One region of the Pantoea sp. y20 genome, then DNA from elsewhere that is predicted to be linked to it. Evidence: predicted binding sites of a transcription regulator. Region 1 holds the regulator's gene; each other region holds the start of a gene.
What was found. Region 1 encodes CRP, which controls carbon source genes, mostly activating them, when cyclic AMP is high. Its sites were predicted from a motif close to ATGTGANNNNNNTCACAT; they were not measured.
Positions count from the first base shown of each region.

Region 1 (3,154 bases):
CAGCGCCGGCAACAGCGGCAAACGGCGCTGGCGATCGGCCATCAGGTCACGCGTGTAGAGCGGCTTCTGCGTACGCAATACGCGGGCGATGCGACTGAAGTGATACAGGCAGAAGTTGCCGACCGGATTATCCGGATGCTGGCGTGCAATTTTCTCCAGAGCGCCGAGCTGTTTCTCCATGTGAAAACGATCCGGCAGCTGATGGTAGAGAATCGCATCCGCCAGCACGCGCAGCCGCGCCGAAATAATTTTGGCGTTCCAGCGAATCACCGCTTCGGCGTGGCTCTCCTCAACCAGCTTCTGCACCTCTTCGGGCTGATGCAAACTCACGGAGATGTGTTCCTGTAAATCCAGCGCAACCTGAAAAGCGCGCGTCAGGCGTTTGTGGCTGTTATCGCGGCTCGCCGACAGCATATGCATTTGCTGATAGCAGGTGGTGATGAGATCGACCGCCTTTTGCTGGCGCGCCAGCAGCGGCGGCAGCGCTTTCTCCGGATCGGTCAGCTGCGTCAGTAAGGTGTATTTGGCATCGCAGTAATCCGCCAGCTCGCGGAACAGCAGGCTGAGCGATTCGCGCATCGGCTGCTCTTTCCACAGCCAGAACCAGAACCAGTTGAACAAGCCGTACCACAGCGTGCCGCCAATGTAGAGCAGCGGCGGCACCCACATCGGCATGCGTCCCACTAAGCTGAGCGTAAAGATGGCGGCGATGAGTGTGGCGGGCAGCAGGCGCGCGTGCAGCGGGCCGATTTCGCCGGTTACGCCAATCAGCAGCGGCAGCGCCAGCAAAATCAGTGGCAGCGGAATCTGGTAAGCGGTGAGGATTTGCATCAGGAAACTGCCGGTGGCAAACAGCGAACCACCCACAATCAGGCGTTTGAAGAAGCGTTTGTGCGGCGTATCCAGTCCCGCCATGTTGCAGCAGGCCGGCACTAACGAGAACAGCAGACCTTTTTGCAGATCGCCAAACAGCCAACCGAGAGCCACAGGCAGGCACAGCACCAGCGTTTGCCGCAGCGCATAGTTAACTTCGGGATGATAGATGATTCGGCGCCACATCAGCTCATCGCAAATAGAAACGGCGCGATGTTGCCATCACGCCGTGGGTGAGAAGAAATTAGCGGGTGCCGTAAACGACGATGGTTTTACCGTGTGCGGAGATCAGGTTCTGATCTTCCAGCATTTTCAGGATACGACCCACGGTTTCGCGTGAGCAGCCCACGATCTGACCAATCTCCTGACGGGTGATTTTGATTTGCATCCCGTCTGGGTGAGTCATCGCATCTGGCTGTTTGGCCAGATTTAGCAGCGTTTGCGCAATACGTCCGGTGACATCGAGGAAGGCAAGGTTGCCCACTTTCTCAGATGTCACTTGCAGACGACGCGCCATTTGCGACGAAAGTCGCATTAAAATATCCGGGTTTACCTGAATCAGCTGACGGAATTTTTTGTATGAAATTTCAGCCACTTCGCAGGCAGACTTCGCACGCACCCAAGCACTGCGTTCCTGGCCTTCTTCGAAAAGACCGAGTTCGCCGATGAAATCCCCCTGATTGAGGTAGGAGAGAATCATCTCTTTGCCTTCTTCATCTTTAATCAGTACCGCTACGGAACCTTTTACGATGTAGTACAGCGTTTCCGCTTTCTCACCCTGATGGATGAGCGTGCTTTTGGATGGATATTTGTGAATATGGCAATGGGACAGGAACCATTCGAGTGTAGGGTCTGTTTGCGGTTTGCCGAGAACCATTCGCTATTATCCTCTGTTGTAATCGTGCCCAAAACACAGGGGGCATTTTTTCCCTGTCAGGCGGTTTAATCGTCGAGCGTTTCCAGTAAAGGAAAAATTATTCCGGGTGGACTCTTAAGCTACGCTTTTGATTCTTCCGGCCTTCGTCTGTGATGACGAAAATATTTTCAGCACTGTTTGTAGCACAGCTTTTGCGAGCTGTCTTGTGTTGTCTCGCTTCAGCAGAAGGGGGATTACTCTGGATTGCTGTTTGTCAGGTGAAAGCGTACTCTGGCGGCAAAACCGCCGCTTCAGGAGAAAGAATCATGCAGGCACGAGTGAAATGGGTGGAAGGTCTTACCTTTCTCGGAGAATCCTCATCCGGCCATCAGGTATTGATGGATGGTAATTCCGGTGATAAAGCGCCAAGTCCAATGGAGATGGTGCTGATGGCCGCGGGCGGCTGTAGCGCTATTGATGTGGTGTCGATCCTGCAAAAAGGGCGCAGCGATGTGGCCGATTGCGAAGTGAAGCTCACATCGGAACGCCGTGAAGAAGCGCCACGCATTTTTACCCACATCAACCTGCATTTTATCGTTAGCGGTAAAGCATTGAGCGACAAGGCCGTTTCGCGTGCGGTTGATCTGTCAGCGGAAAAATATTGCTCGGTAGCGATCATGCTGGGTAAAGGCGTGGAAATTACCCACAGCTATGAAGTGATCGAGTTATAACTCGGATTGTAGCGGCGCAATTTATTGCGCAATAAATTGCGCCGCTACGGAATGACTCCGCTTATTCAATCCGCTTCCCTTCAATCAGTCGCTGTACCAGCGGCAGCATAATCAGCTCCATCGCCAATCCCATTTTGCCACCCGGCACCACCAGCGTATTGATGTGCGAAATAAACGATCCCTGAATCATCGCCAGCAGATAGGGGAACGCGATGCCTTCCAGACCACGGAAATGAATCACCACGAAGCTTTCGTCGAGCGACGGAATTTCGCGTGCGGCAAACGGGTTTGAGGTATCAACGGTCGGCACGCGCTGGAAGTTAATGTGGGTGCGCGAGAACTGTGGCGTGATGAAGTTAATGTAATCCTCCATTGACCGCACCACCGAATCCATCACCGCTTCGCGTGAATGGCCGCGCTCGCTGGTGTCACGCACCAGCTTCTGAATCCACTCAAGGTTAACAATCGGCACCACGCCAACCAGCAGATCGACATGCTCCGCCACATTTTGCTGCTGCGTGACCACGCCGCCGTGTAAGCCTTCATAGAACAGCACATCGGTGTTTTCCGGCAGCGGCTGCCACGGCGTAAAGGTGCCCGGCACCTGATTCCACGGCACGGCTTCATCGTAGGTATGCAGATATTTGCGCGATTCGCCAAGGCCGGTTTGGCCGTAATGTTTAAACGTCTGCTC
Region 1 covers NZ_CM142816.1:3,802,979-3,806,132, reverse strand. The annotation lists gene ACYAC5_RS17725 (YccS/YhfK family putative transporter) at 1-1,059, opposite strand, end outside; gene crp (cAMP-activated global transcriptional regulator CRP) at 1,118-1,750, opposite strand; gene ACYAC5_RS17715 (OsmC family protein) at 2,056-2,460, shown strand; gene ACYAC5_RS17710 (phosphoribulokinase) at 2,522-3,154, opposite strand, start outside.

Region 2 (3,154 bases), 420 kb from region 1:
GGCGAAAGAGTCGGCGTGGGACCAGAAGTTTGCCGCCTACGCCGCCGCGCATCCGGAACTGGCTGCCGAGTTCAAACGTCGCGTCAACAATGAGCTGCCGGCGAACTGGGCCAGCGAGTCGCAGAAGTTCATCGAGCAGCTGCAGGCCAGTCCGGCGAAAATCGCCAGCCGTAAAGCCTCGCAGAACGCCATCGAAGCCTTCGGCAAAATCCTGCCGGAATATCTGGGCGGCTCCGCTGACCTCGCGCCGAGCAACCTCACCATGTGGTCCGGCTCGAAGCCAATCAACGAAGATGCGGCGGGCAACTACATCCATTACGGCGTGCGCGAGTTCGGTATGACCGCGATCGCCAACGGTATCGCGCTGCATGGCGGTTTCCTGCCGTACACCGCCACCTTCCTGATGTTCGTCGAGTACGCGCGTAATGCCGCACGCATGGCCGCGCTGATGAAAATCCGTCAGATCATGGTGTACACCCACGACTCAATTGGTCTGGGCGAAGATGGCCCGACGCATCAGCCGGTTGAGCAGATGGCCAGCCTGCGCGTGACGCCAAACATGAGCCTGTGGCGCCCGTGCGACCAGGTTGAGTCAGCGGTAGCGTGGAAGTACGCGATTGAACGCGTGGACGGCCCGTCGGCGCTGATCTTCTCGCGTCAGAACCTGGCGCAGCAGGATCGTAGCGCTGAGCAGCTGGCTAACGTGGCGCGCGGCGGTTACGTGCTGAAGGACAGCGAAGGCACGCCTGAGCTGATCCTGATCGCCACCGGTTCAGAAGTGGAGCTGGCGGTGGCAGCGTTTGATCAGCTGACGGCGGAAGGCCGCAAGGTGCGCGTGGTGTCTATGCCATCCACCGACGCCTTCGACAAGCAGGACGCGGCTTACCGTGAATCCGTGCTGCCAAAAGCGGTTGCCGCACGCGTGGCGATTGAAGCGGGTATCGCGGATTACTGGTTCAAATACACCGGCCTGAACGGCGCGATCGTCGGTATGACCACCTTCGGTGAGTCGGCGCCTGCGGATCAGCTGTTCAGGGAGTTTGGCTTCACCGTTGAGAATGTGGTGAAAACGGCGAAATCGATTCTGTAACTTTGTGCAGTAAATTGCGCCGCTACCGGTTATGCATCGCCTGTAGCGGCGCGATTCATCGCGCACACCTGCAATGCAGGCGTATCTAACCTGAAACGGTTCAATTATTCCTGCAGTAATAATCCGCCAGAGCAAAATTTGTGACGTAGATCCAATATTCAGCCACTCACTTGATCGCAATCATTCCCGTTATTCCTCTCTTGCATTACTCTAGCTGAACCGTTTCAGTCGTGAGCGAAATCGTGCATCTCACTCGCGCGGGTAAGCAATAATTCCCTGTACAAACCGGTGTGAAACGCTCAGGCTAATCGGCACGTTTTTTCGGGTGTGGTTGAAGGTAGAGATGACCGTTCGCGTAGCAATAAATGGTTTTGGTCGTATCGGGCGTAATGTGTTGCGTGCCCTGTATGAAACCGGTCGCCGGGCTGAGATCACCGTGGTCGCCATTAATGAGTTGGCAGACGCCGCCGGTATGGCGCATCTGCTGAAGTACGACACCAGCCACGGCCGTTTTGCCTTTGATGTGCGCCAGGAGCGCGATCAGCTGTTTGTCGGTGACGACACCATTCGCATCCTGCATCTGGCCGAAATAGATGTGCTACCGTGGCGCGAGCTGAGTGTCGATATCGTGCTGGATTGTACCGGAGTGTACGGTAGCCGCGCTGATGGCGAAGCCCATTTACAGGCGGGCGCGAAGAAAGTGTTGTTCTCGCATCCGGGCGGCAACGATCTCGATGCCACTGTCGTGTTCGGTGTTAACGAACAAGCTCTTAAACAAACTGACCGCATTGTCTCCAACGCATCCTGCACCACCAACTGCATTATTCCGGTGATCAAGTTGCTGGATGACGCCTTTGGCATTGAGTCGGGCACCGTGACCACCATTCACTCGGCGATGCACGATCAGCAGGTGATCGACGCCTATCACAGCGATCTGCGTCGTACCCGCGCCGCCAGCCAATCGATCATTCCGGTAGATACGCGTCTCGCTGCTGGCATTACCCGTATTTTTCCGAAATTTAACGATCGCTTTGAGGCGATTGCCGTGCGCGTGCCCACCATCAACGTGACAGCCATTGATCTGAGCGTGTCGGTGCGCGAAGCGGTGAAGGCGTGTGAGGTCAACGCGTTGCTGCAAAACGCGTCAGAAGGGGCGTTTCGTGGTATAGTTGACTATACGGAATTACCGTTAGTCTCAGTAGATTTTAACCATGATCCGCACAGTGCCATAGTCGATGGCACGCAAACGCGGGTCAGTGGTCATCACCTTATCAAAACGCTGGTTTGGTGTGACAACGAATGGGGCTTTGCTAACCGCATGATCGACACCACGTTAGCAATGGCCGCAAGCGGTTTCAGGTAAGACGCGGACTGCGTCTGGCAAAACTTATGAGAATCAACGAGAGGGTTCACCATGTCTGTAATTAAGATGACCGATCTGGATCTTGCTGGTAAACGCGTTCTGATCCGTGCCGATCTCAACGTGCCAGTGAAAGAAGGGAAAGTGACGTCAGATGCACGTATTCGTGCTTCTCTGCCTACCATCGAAGCGGCGTTGAAACAGGGCGCGAAAGTGATGGTTACCTCTCACCTGGGTCGTCCGACCGAAGGTGAATACAACGAAGAGTTTTCCCTGCTGCCGGTTGTTAACTACCTGAAAGATAAACTGAACGGCACCAACGTTACCCTGGCAAAAGATTACCTCGACGGCGTTGAAGTCGGCGCGGGCGAATTGGTTGTGCTGGAAAACGTGCGCTTTAATAAAGGTGAGAAAAAAGACGAAGAAGGGCTGTCGAAGAAATATGCCGCACTGTGCGACGTGTTCGTGATGGATGCCTTCGGTACCGCGCACCGCGCACAGGCTTCTACCCACGGCGTGGGCAAATTTGCCCCAATCGCATGTGCCGGTCCGCTGCTGTCAGCTGAGCTGGAAGCGCTGGGCAAAGTGATGAGTAATCCAGAGCGTCCGCTGGTTGCTGTGGTTGGCGGTTCTAAAGTGTCGACCAAATTTGATGTGCTGCAGTCGCTGGTGAAGATTGCTGACACCGTGATTGTCGGCGGCGG
Region 2 covers NZ_CM142816.1:3,380,997-3,384,150, reverse strand. The annotation lists gene tkt (transketolase) at 1-1,090, shown strand, start outside; gene epd (erythrose-4-phosphate dehydrogenase) at 1,434-2,453, shown strand; gene pgk (phosphoglycerate kinase) at 2,505-3,154, shown strand, end outside.
Region 2: the regulator CRP is predicted to act here: its motif matches at 1,229-1,246, upstream of epd (erythrose-4-phosphate dehydrogenase).

Region 3 (3,154 bases), 1.3 Mb from region 1:
TCAAAACGGCGGTGGTGACGGCGGCGCGGATGGCGGTGCTAACGCGCAGAAACAGCAGTTCCGTGCGCTGGGTTCCGGCGTGGTAATTAACGCGGATAAAGGCTATGTGGTGACCAACAACCACGTGGTGGATAACGCGACCAAAATCCAGGTGCAGCTCAGCGATGGACGTCGTTACGACGCCAAAGTGATCGGTAAAGATCCACAATCAGATATCGCGCTGATTCAGCTGCAGGATGCGAAAAACCTCACCGCAATTAAGATTGCCGACTCCGACAACCTGCGCGTCGGTGATTACACCGTGGCGATTGGTAACCCGTACGGCCTTGGCGAAACGGTGACTTCGGGGATTGTTTCGGCGCTGGGCCGCAGCGGCCTGAACGTTGAAAATTACGAAAACTTCATCCAGACCGATGCGGCGATTAACCGTGGTAACTCCGGTGGCGCATTGGTAAACCTTAACGGCGAGCTGATCGGGATTAACACCGCGATTCTGGCGCCGGACGGCGGCAACATCGGTATCGGCTTTGCCATTCCAAGTTCAATGGTGAAAAACCTTACCGCGCAGATGGTGGAGTACGGTCAGGTGAAACGCGGCGAGCTGGGCATTATGGGCACCGAGCTGAACTCAGAGCTGGCGAAAGCGATGAAAGTCGATGCGCAGCGTGGCGCCTTTGTTAGCCAGGTATTGCCGAACTCTGCTGCGGCGAAAGCCGGCGTGAAAGCGGGTGACGTGGTGGTGTCGATGAACGGTAAAGCGCTGACCAGCTTTGCAGCGCTGCGTGCCGAAGTCGGCTCGCTGCCGGTCGGTACCAAGCTGCAGCTGGGTCTGCTGCGCGAAGGCAAACCGGTGAACGTCACCGTTGAACTGCAGCAGAGCTCGCAGGATAAAGTGCAGTCCGCCACCATTTACACCGGTATTGAAGGTGCCGATCTCAGCAATATTGATACCAACGGCCAGAAAGGCGTGCGCGTCGATAGCGTCAAGCCTGGCAGCGCAGCGGCGCGTATTGGCTTGAAGAAAGGTGACGTGATTCTGGGTGTCAACCAGCAAGCCGTGGCTAATCTTGGCGAGCTGCGTAAAGTGCTCGACACCAAACCTTCGGTGCTGGCACTGAACGTACAGCGCGGTGACAGCAGCCTGTATCTGCTGATGCAGTAAGTTTCAGGTTGTTGATAACAGGCGAGCTTTGGCTCGCCTTTTTTGTGTCTGTGCAAATGTCCGGTACTGAATGTGACGCTTACCGCAAATCCCGCATAATCCCGCTGGCTATGTGCAGTTGCACAATGTCAGCGCCGTAACGGATGCGTATTCTGTCTGTTCGTCCTTATCTCCGGAGTGTTTGATGGCCACCTATCATCTCGATGCGCGACTGGCTCAGGATATTGTTGCCCGCACCATGCAAATTATTGACAGCAATGTCAACGTGATGGATGCGCGTGGTCGCATCATCGGCAGTGGCGATCGTGAACGCATTGGCGAATTGCACGAAGGCGCGCTTTTGGTGCTGTCACAAGGGCGCGTGGTAGACATCGACGAAGCGGTGGCAAAACATCTGCACGGCGTGCGTCCTGGCATCAATTTGCCGCTGCGTATTGATGGCGATATCGTCGGCGTGATCGGTTTGACCGGCCAACCGGCAACGCTGCGTCACTACGGCGAATTGGTGTGTATGACCGCCGAAATGATGCTGGAACAGGCGCGTTTGCTACACATGCTGGCGCAAGATAGCCGCTTGCGAGAAGAGCTGGTGCTGAATCTGGTGCGCAGCGAAACCTTATCGCCAGCGCTCAGCGAATGGGCGCAGCGGCTCGGCATCGATCTCAATCAACCGCGCGTGGTGGCGGTGGTGGAAGTGGACAGCGGCCAGCTCGGCGTTGATAGCGCCATGTCCGAGCTGCAACAGCTGCAAACGCTGCTGACCACGCCAGAGCGCGACAACCTGATTGCGATTGTTTCACTCACCGAAATGGTGGTGCTGAAACCGGCACTGAATGTACATGGCCGCTACGATCAGGACGATCATCGTCGTCGCGTGGATCAACTGCTGCAACGCATGAAGGAGAGCGGCCAGGTGCGAATGCGCATCGCGCTCGGCAACTACTTTACCGGTCCCGGCAGCATCGCACGTTCGTACCGCACCGCGCGTACCACCATGATGGTGGGCAAACAGCGCATGCCGGAACAGCGCAGCTATTTTTATCAGGATCTGGTGCTGCCGGTGCTGCTCGACAGTTTACGCGGCGGCTGGCAGGCCAACGAACTGGCGCGCCCGCTGGCAAAGCTGAAAAGCATGGATAACAATGGCTTGCTGCGACGCACGCTGGTGGCGTGGTTCAGCCACAACGTGCAACCCAGCGCCACGGCACGCGCGCTGTTCATTCATCGCAACACGCTGGAGTATCGCCTCAACCGTATTTCCGAGCTCACTGGGCTCGATCTGGGCAATTTTGACGATCGCTTGCTGCTGTACGTGGCGCTTCAACTGGATGAGCAAAGTTAATGAGAAACCTGTGGATTGCGTTGCTGTGGCTGTATAGCGCGCTAAGTTTGGCTAACGATCCGGCCTTTCTCTCATTAAACGATCTGCAGAAAGTTAAGCAGCAGCTGGCACATCATCAGGCCGCGCCGCCAACGCTCGACGCCTGGCATCAGCTTAAACAGCAAGCGGATAACGCGCTACAACACCCCAATCCCAGCGTCACCGATAAAGGTATGATGCCGCTGAGCGGCTCGAAGCAGGATTATTTAAGCCTGAGCGCCTATTGGTGGCCGGACGCCAGCAGCGCCGACGGCCTGCCGTGGCAGCGTCGTGATGGCGAAGTGAATCCTGCCAGTAAGAATGATCAAAGTGATGGCGTGCGGCTGGCGCGCTTTACCGCCGATTTTCAGGCCCTGACGCTGGCGTGGTACTTCACTGGCAATCAACGTTATGCCGATAAAGCGCTGGCGATGATGCGTCACTGGTTTATCAATCCCACCAGCCGTATGCACCCTAATCTTAACTTTGCTCAAGGCATTCCGGGCCGATCCGCGGGCCGCCATGATGGCGTGCTCGATGGGCGCTACTTTGCCACGCGCGTGGTGGATGCGCTGACTTTGCTACGCAATGCGCCCGGTTGGCAGCCTGCCGATCAGCAAGCGATGCATTTA
Region 3 covers NZ_CM142816.1:870,623-873,776, forward strand. The annotation lists gene degP (serine endoprotease DegP) at 1-1,162, shown strand, start outside; gene ACYAC5_RS03895 (CdaR family transcriptional regulator) at 1,347-2,504, shown strand; gene ACYAC5_RS03900 (alginate lyase family protein) at 2,504-3,154, shown strand, end outside.
Region 3: the regulator CRP is predicted to act here: its motif matches at 1,233-1,250, upstream of ACYAC5_RS03895 (CdaR family transcriptional regulator).

Region 4 (3,154 bases), 540 kb from region 1:
TCCGTGAGGTACAGCAATGGATTCACCGAGGTAAGTTGGCGTCAGCTTTTCGCGTTCCAGCATCGCATCAACATATTCCGGCTGCACGTAGCCGCCTTTCACCAGCTGCTCACCCGCAAAGCGAATCGCCTGCTCTTTATGGGTGGCACTCAAACCGAGGAACACGTTGTCTGCACCCAGTTTGAACAGGTGCGCGTTGCCTTCGTCGTAGCTGTCAGCCAGCGTGGTCTGCACGGTTTCACGACGCGCTTCGCTGCGGTTAGCGGCCACCAGACGTTCGGTCAGGTTGCTGTACAGCGCGCTATCAAGGAAGTTGTTCAGCGAAATGTGCTGCGCCTGCGGTGCCTGACGCATCGCACGTTCGGTCAGATCGCGGTGGGTAATCACCAGATCGACGTCGCCCGGCAGCGAGTTAATCGCCGTGTTGGTGACGGAGATATTGCTCAGACCTGCGTCCTGCACTTTCTTACGCAGCACGCCCGCACCCATCGCACTTGAACCCATACCGGCGTCACAGGCTACGATGATTTTACGCACGTGGTTCAGGTCAACGCTCATCGCATCGCCAGCAACTGGCGAACCGGCAACAGCCTGACCTTTTGACTGCGCTTTCATATCCTGCATGCGCTGTGTCGCCGCTTCGATATCGTCATCTTCTTTCACTTTGCTGGTTTTCAGCAGGATAGCTGAGACCACAAAGGAGACGGCAAACGCAGCGATAATGGCAGCGATATTCGCGAAGTAAGCGCCTTTTGGCGTCATCGCCAGCACCGCCAGTATGGAACCTGGAGAAGCCGGAGAGACCAGGCCGCCGTTCAGCAGTGTCAGGGTGAATACGCCAGTCATACCGCCGAGAATAACCGCCAGCAACAGACGCGGCGCCATCAGCACGTATGGGAAGTAAATTTCGTGGATACCACCAAGGAAGTGGATGATCGCTGCACCGCCTGCAGATTGTTTGGCGCTACCGCGGCCAAATACCATGTAGGCAACCAGCACGCCCATACCCGGACCAGGGTTGGCTTCAATCAGGAAGAAGATTGATTTGCCCGCCTCGCTCGCCTGCTGGATACCCAGCGGAGAGAAGATACCGTGGTTGATGGCGTTATTGAGGAACAGGATTTTCGCCGGTTCAACAAAGATTGAGGTCAGCGGCAGCAGGTTGTTCTGCACCATCAGATTCACGCCCGCGGCGAGAATGTGTGACAGGCCTTCAACCAGTGGACCGATAGCGACAAACGCCAGCAGCGCCAGCAGCATACCGATGATACCGGCCGAGAAGTTGTTAACCAGCATCTCGAAGCCGCTTTTGATCTTGCCATCAACAACGCGGTCAAAGGATTTGATTGCCCAGCCGCCCAGCGGACCGGCAATCATGGAGCCGAGGAACATCGGCATATCGGCACCGACGATCACGCCCATGGTGGTGATCGCACCGACCACGCCACCGCGATCGCCGCCAACCAGACGGCCACCGGTGAAACCAATCAGCAGTGGCAGCAGGTAGGTGATCATTGGGCCGACGAGTTTCGCCAGCGTTTCGTTTGGAATCCATCCGGTTGGGATGAACAGCGCAGTGATGATACCCCATGCGATAAACGCACCGATGTTAGGCATCACCATATTACTCAGAAAGCGACCAAAGCTCTGAACCTTGACCTTTACTGATGAGGACATAAACCCACCCCTTATTGAGACGCGCTGCAATAAGAGAGCGCGTTTGTTTTTGTTTGAACGTTACGGCGGGGGCCGTGGCATTACTGTATGCACGCGGACTCTAGCACTAGTTTATTACGCTGCGTAGAGCTGCACCTAAGTGTGATGCAGATCACGCTAAGCTGGGGTGATTGGGGGGCAATAAGGTGACATCGATCACAAAAAGGCGCTGTAAGAAAGCAACGGTGCCGAAAAATTAAGCAAAACAAGGCGATGAATGTGACTTAAGTCACCTTTTGAAGTGGGCGCTTTATTGTGTAAGTGTGATCAATGTCACAAACTATTTGTGGTCGAAAATGCGCCAGATCACAATATGCTGCAGCAGATAAGTGAGCTGTAAGGAAGTGACGAAATTCTGAAAAGGGATAACAGACTTTCAGGGTCGCCATTGATGGCGACCACTAAAATAGTTCGGCTGTTACAACCCGCCTTGCACCGCATTTTGCGCTTGCGTCAGCGCTTGCGCGTTGCTGGAGAGATTGCTCATCAGCGTGTTGTATTGCGTTGCCTGATCCTGGGTTGGGAACTGTACACCGCCATCGTTGAAGGTTACGCGCGTGCCTTGCGATTGCAGATAGTCGCCGGTTTGCACGGCTGCCTGGCTCAGCGCCTGCAGCTGTGGCAGCAGCGGAATCAGCGTGCTCGCTGGCTGCGTCACGACTTTGACGTAGGCCGCGTCATACACTTTCTTCAGATCATCCGGCTGCTTCAGGGTGGCTTTGCTGCTGTCCGCCTGCATTTTGGCGCTCTGAATCTGCTGGGTCAGCACGCTCAGATTGCCGCTGGCCTGGCGCAAGCTATCGCGACGCGTGAGGTAATCCTGCGGTACACGAATCGCCGCTAACTCATCAACCACCGGGCGCATGCCTTGCTCAATCGCCTGATTGGTCTGCTGCGAGAAGCCATAAAGGATGGCGTAGTCGCTGGCGTAGTTGCCGAAGGTTTGCTTTTGGTTTTCACTCAGGCTTGGCAGATGTTCGCCACTGCGCATCACCGTGTTCTGAAGGAAGTCACTGAACGCTTTACGCTGATCGCCCTCTTTGTCACCGCAGGCTGTGAGTTGCAGCACCACTAACGCGCTGACCATCAGCATGCCGGTACGCATCCAGATGCGAGAAATTCCTGACGCCATGATGAACTCCTGTTATGGCTAATTCGATTCGATGGGAATGGTCCTAAAGAATAGTGCAATGGCCTGACGGGTACAACGGGCGGCGTTTGCCTGGTGCGCATAAATGCGCACCCGATAAGGAAATGGCGGAATTCCAGGGTCACCGATAATGGTGACCGTTTTAACACGTTAAATCAAAACACCAGCGCCTGCCCATCCTTACGGCTTTCAGTGGCGGCGATATAGAAGCCTTGCGGATCGCGCACAATCGCCTGCGCACCGCCGAAGTTATAGCCAAGCAAAGGATCTTCCAGCGTGATCTGGTGC
Region 4 covers NZ_CM142816.1:117,897-121,050, forward strand. The annotation lists gene ACYAC5_RS00580 (PTS mannitol transporter subunit IICBA) at 1-1,677, opposite strand, end outside; gene ACYAC5_RS00585 (DUF3053 domain-containing protein) at 2,135-2,848, opposite strand; gene ACYAC5_RS00590 (gamma-glutamyltransferase family protein) at 3,022-3,154, opposite strand, start outside.
Region 4: the regulator CRP is predicted to act here: its motif matches at 1,817-1,834, upstream of ACYAC5_RS00580 (PTS mannitol transporter subunit IICBA).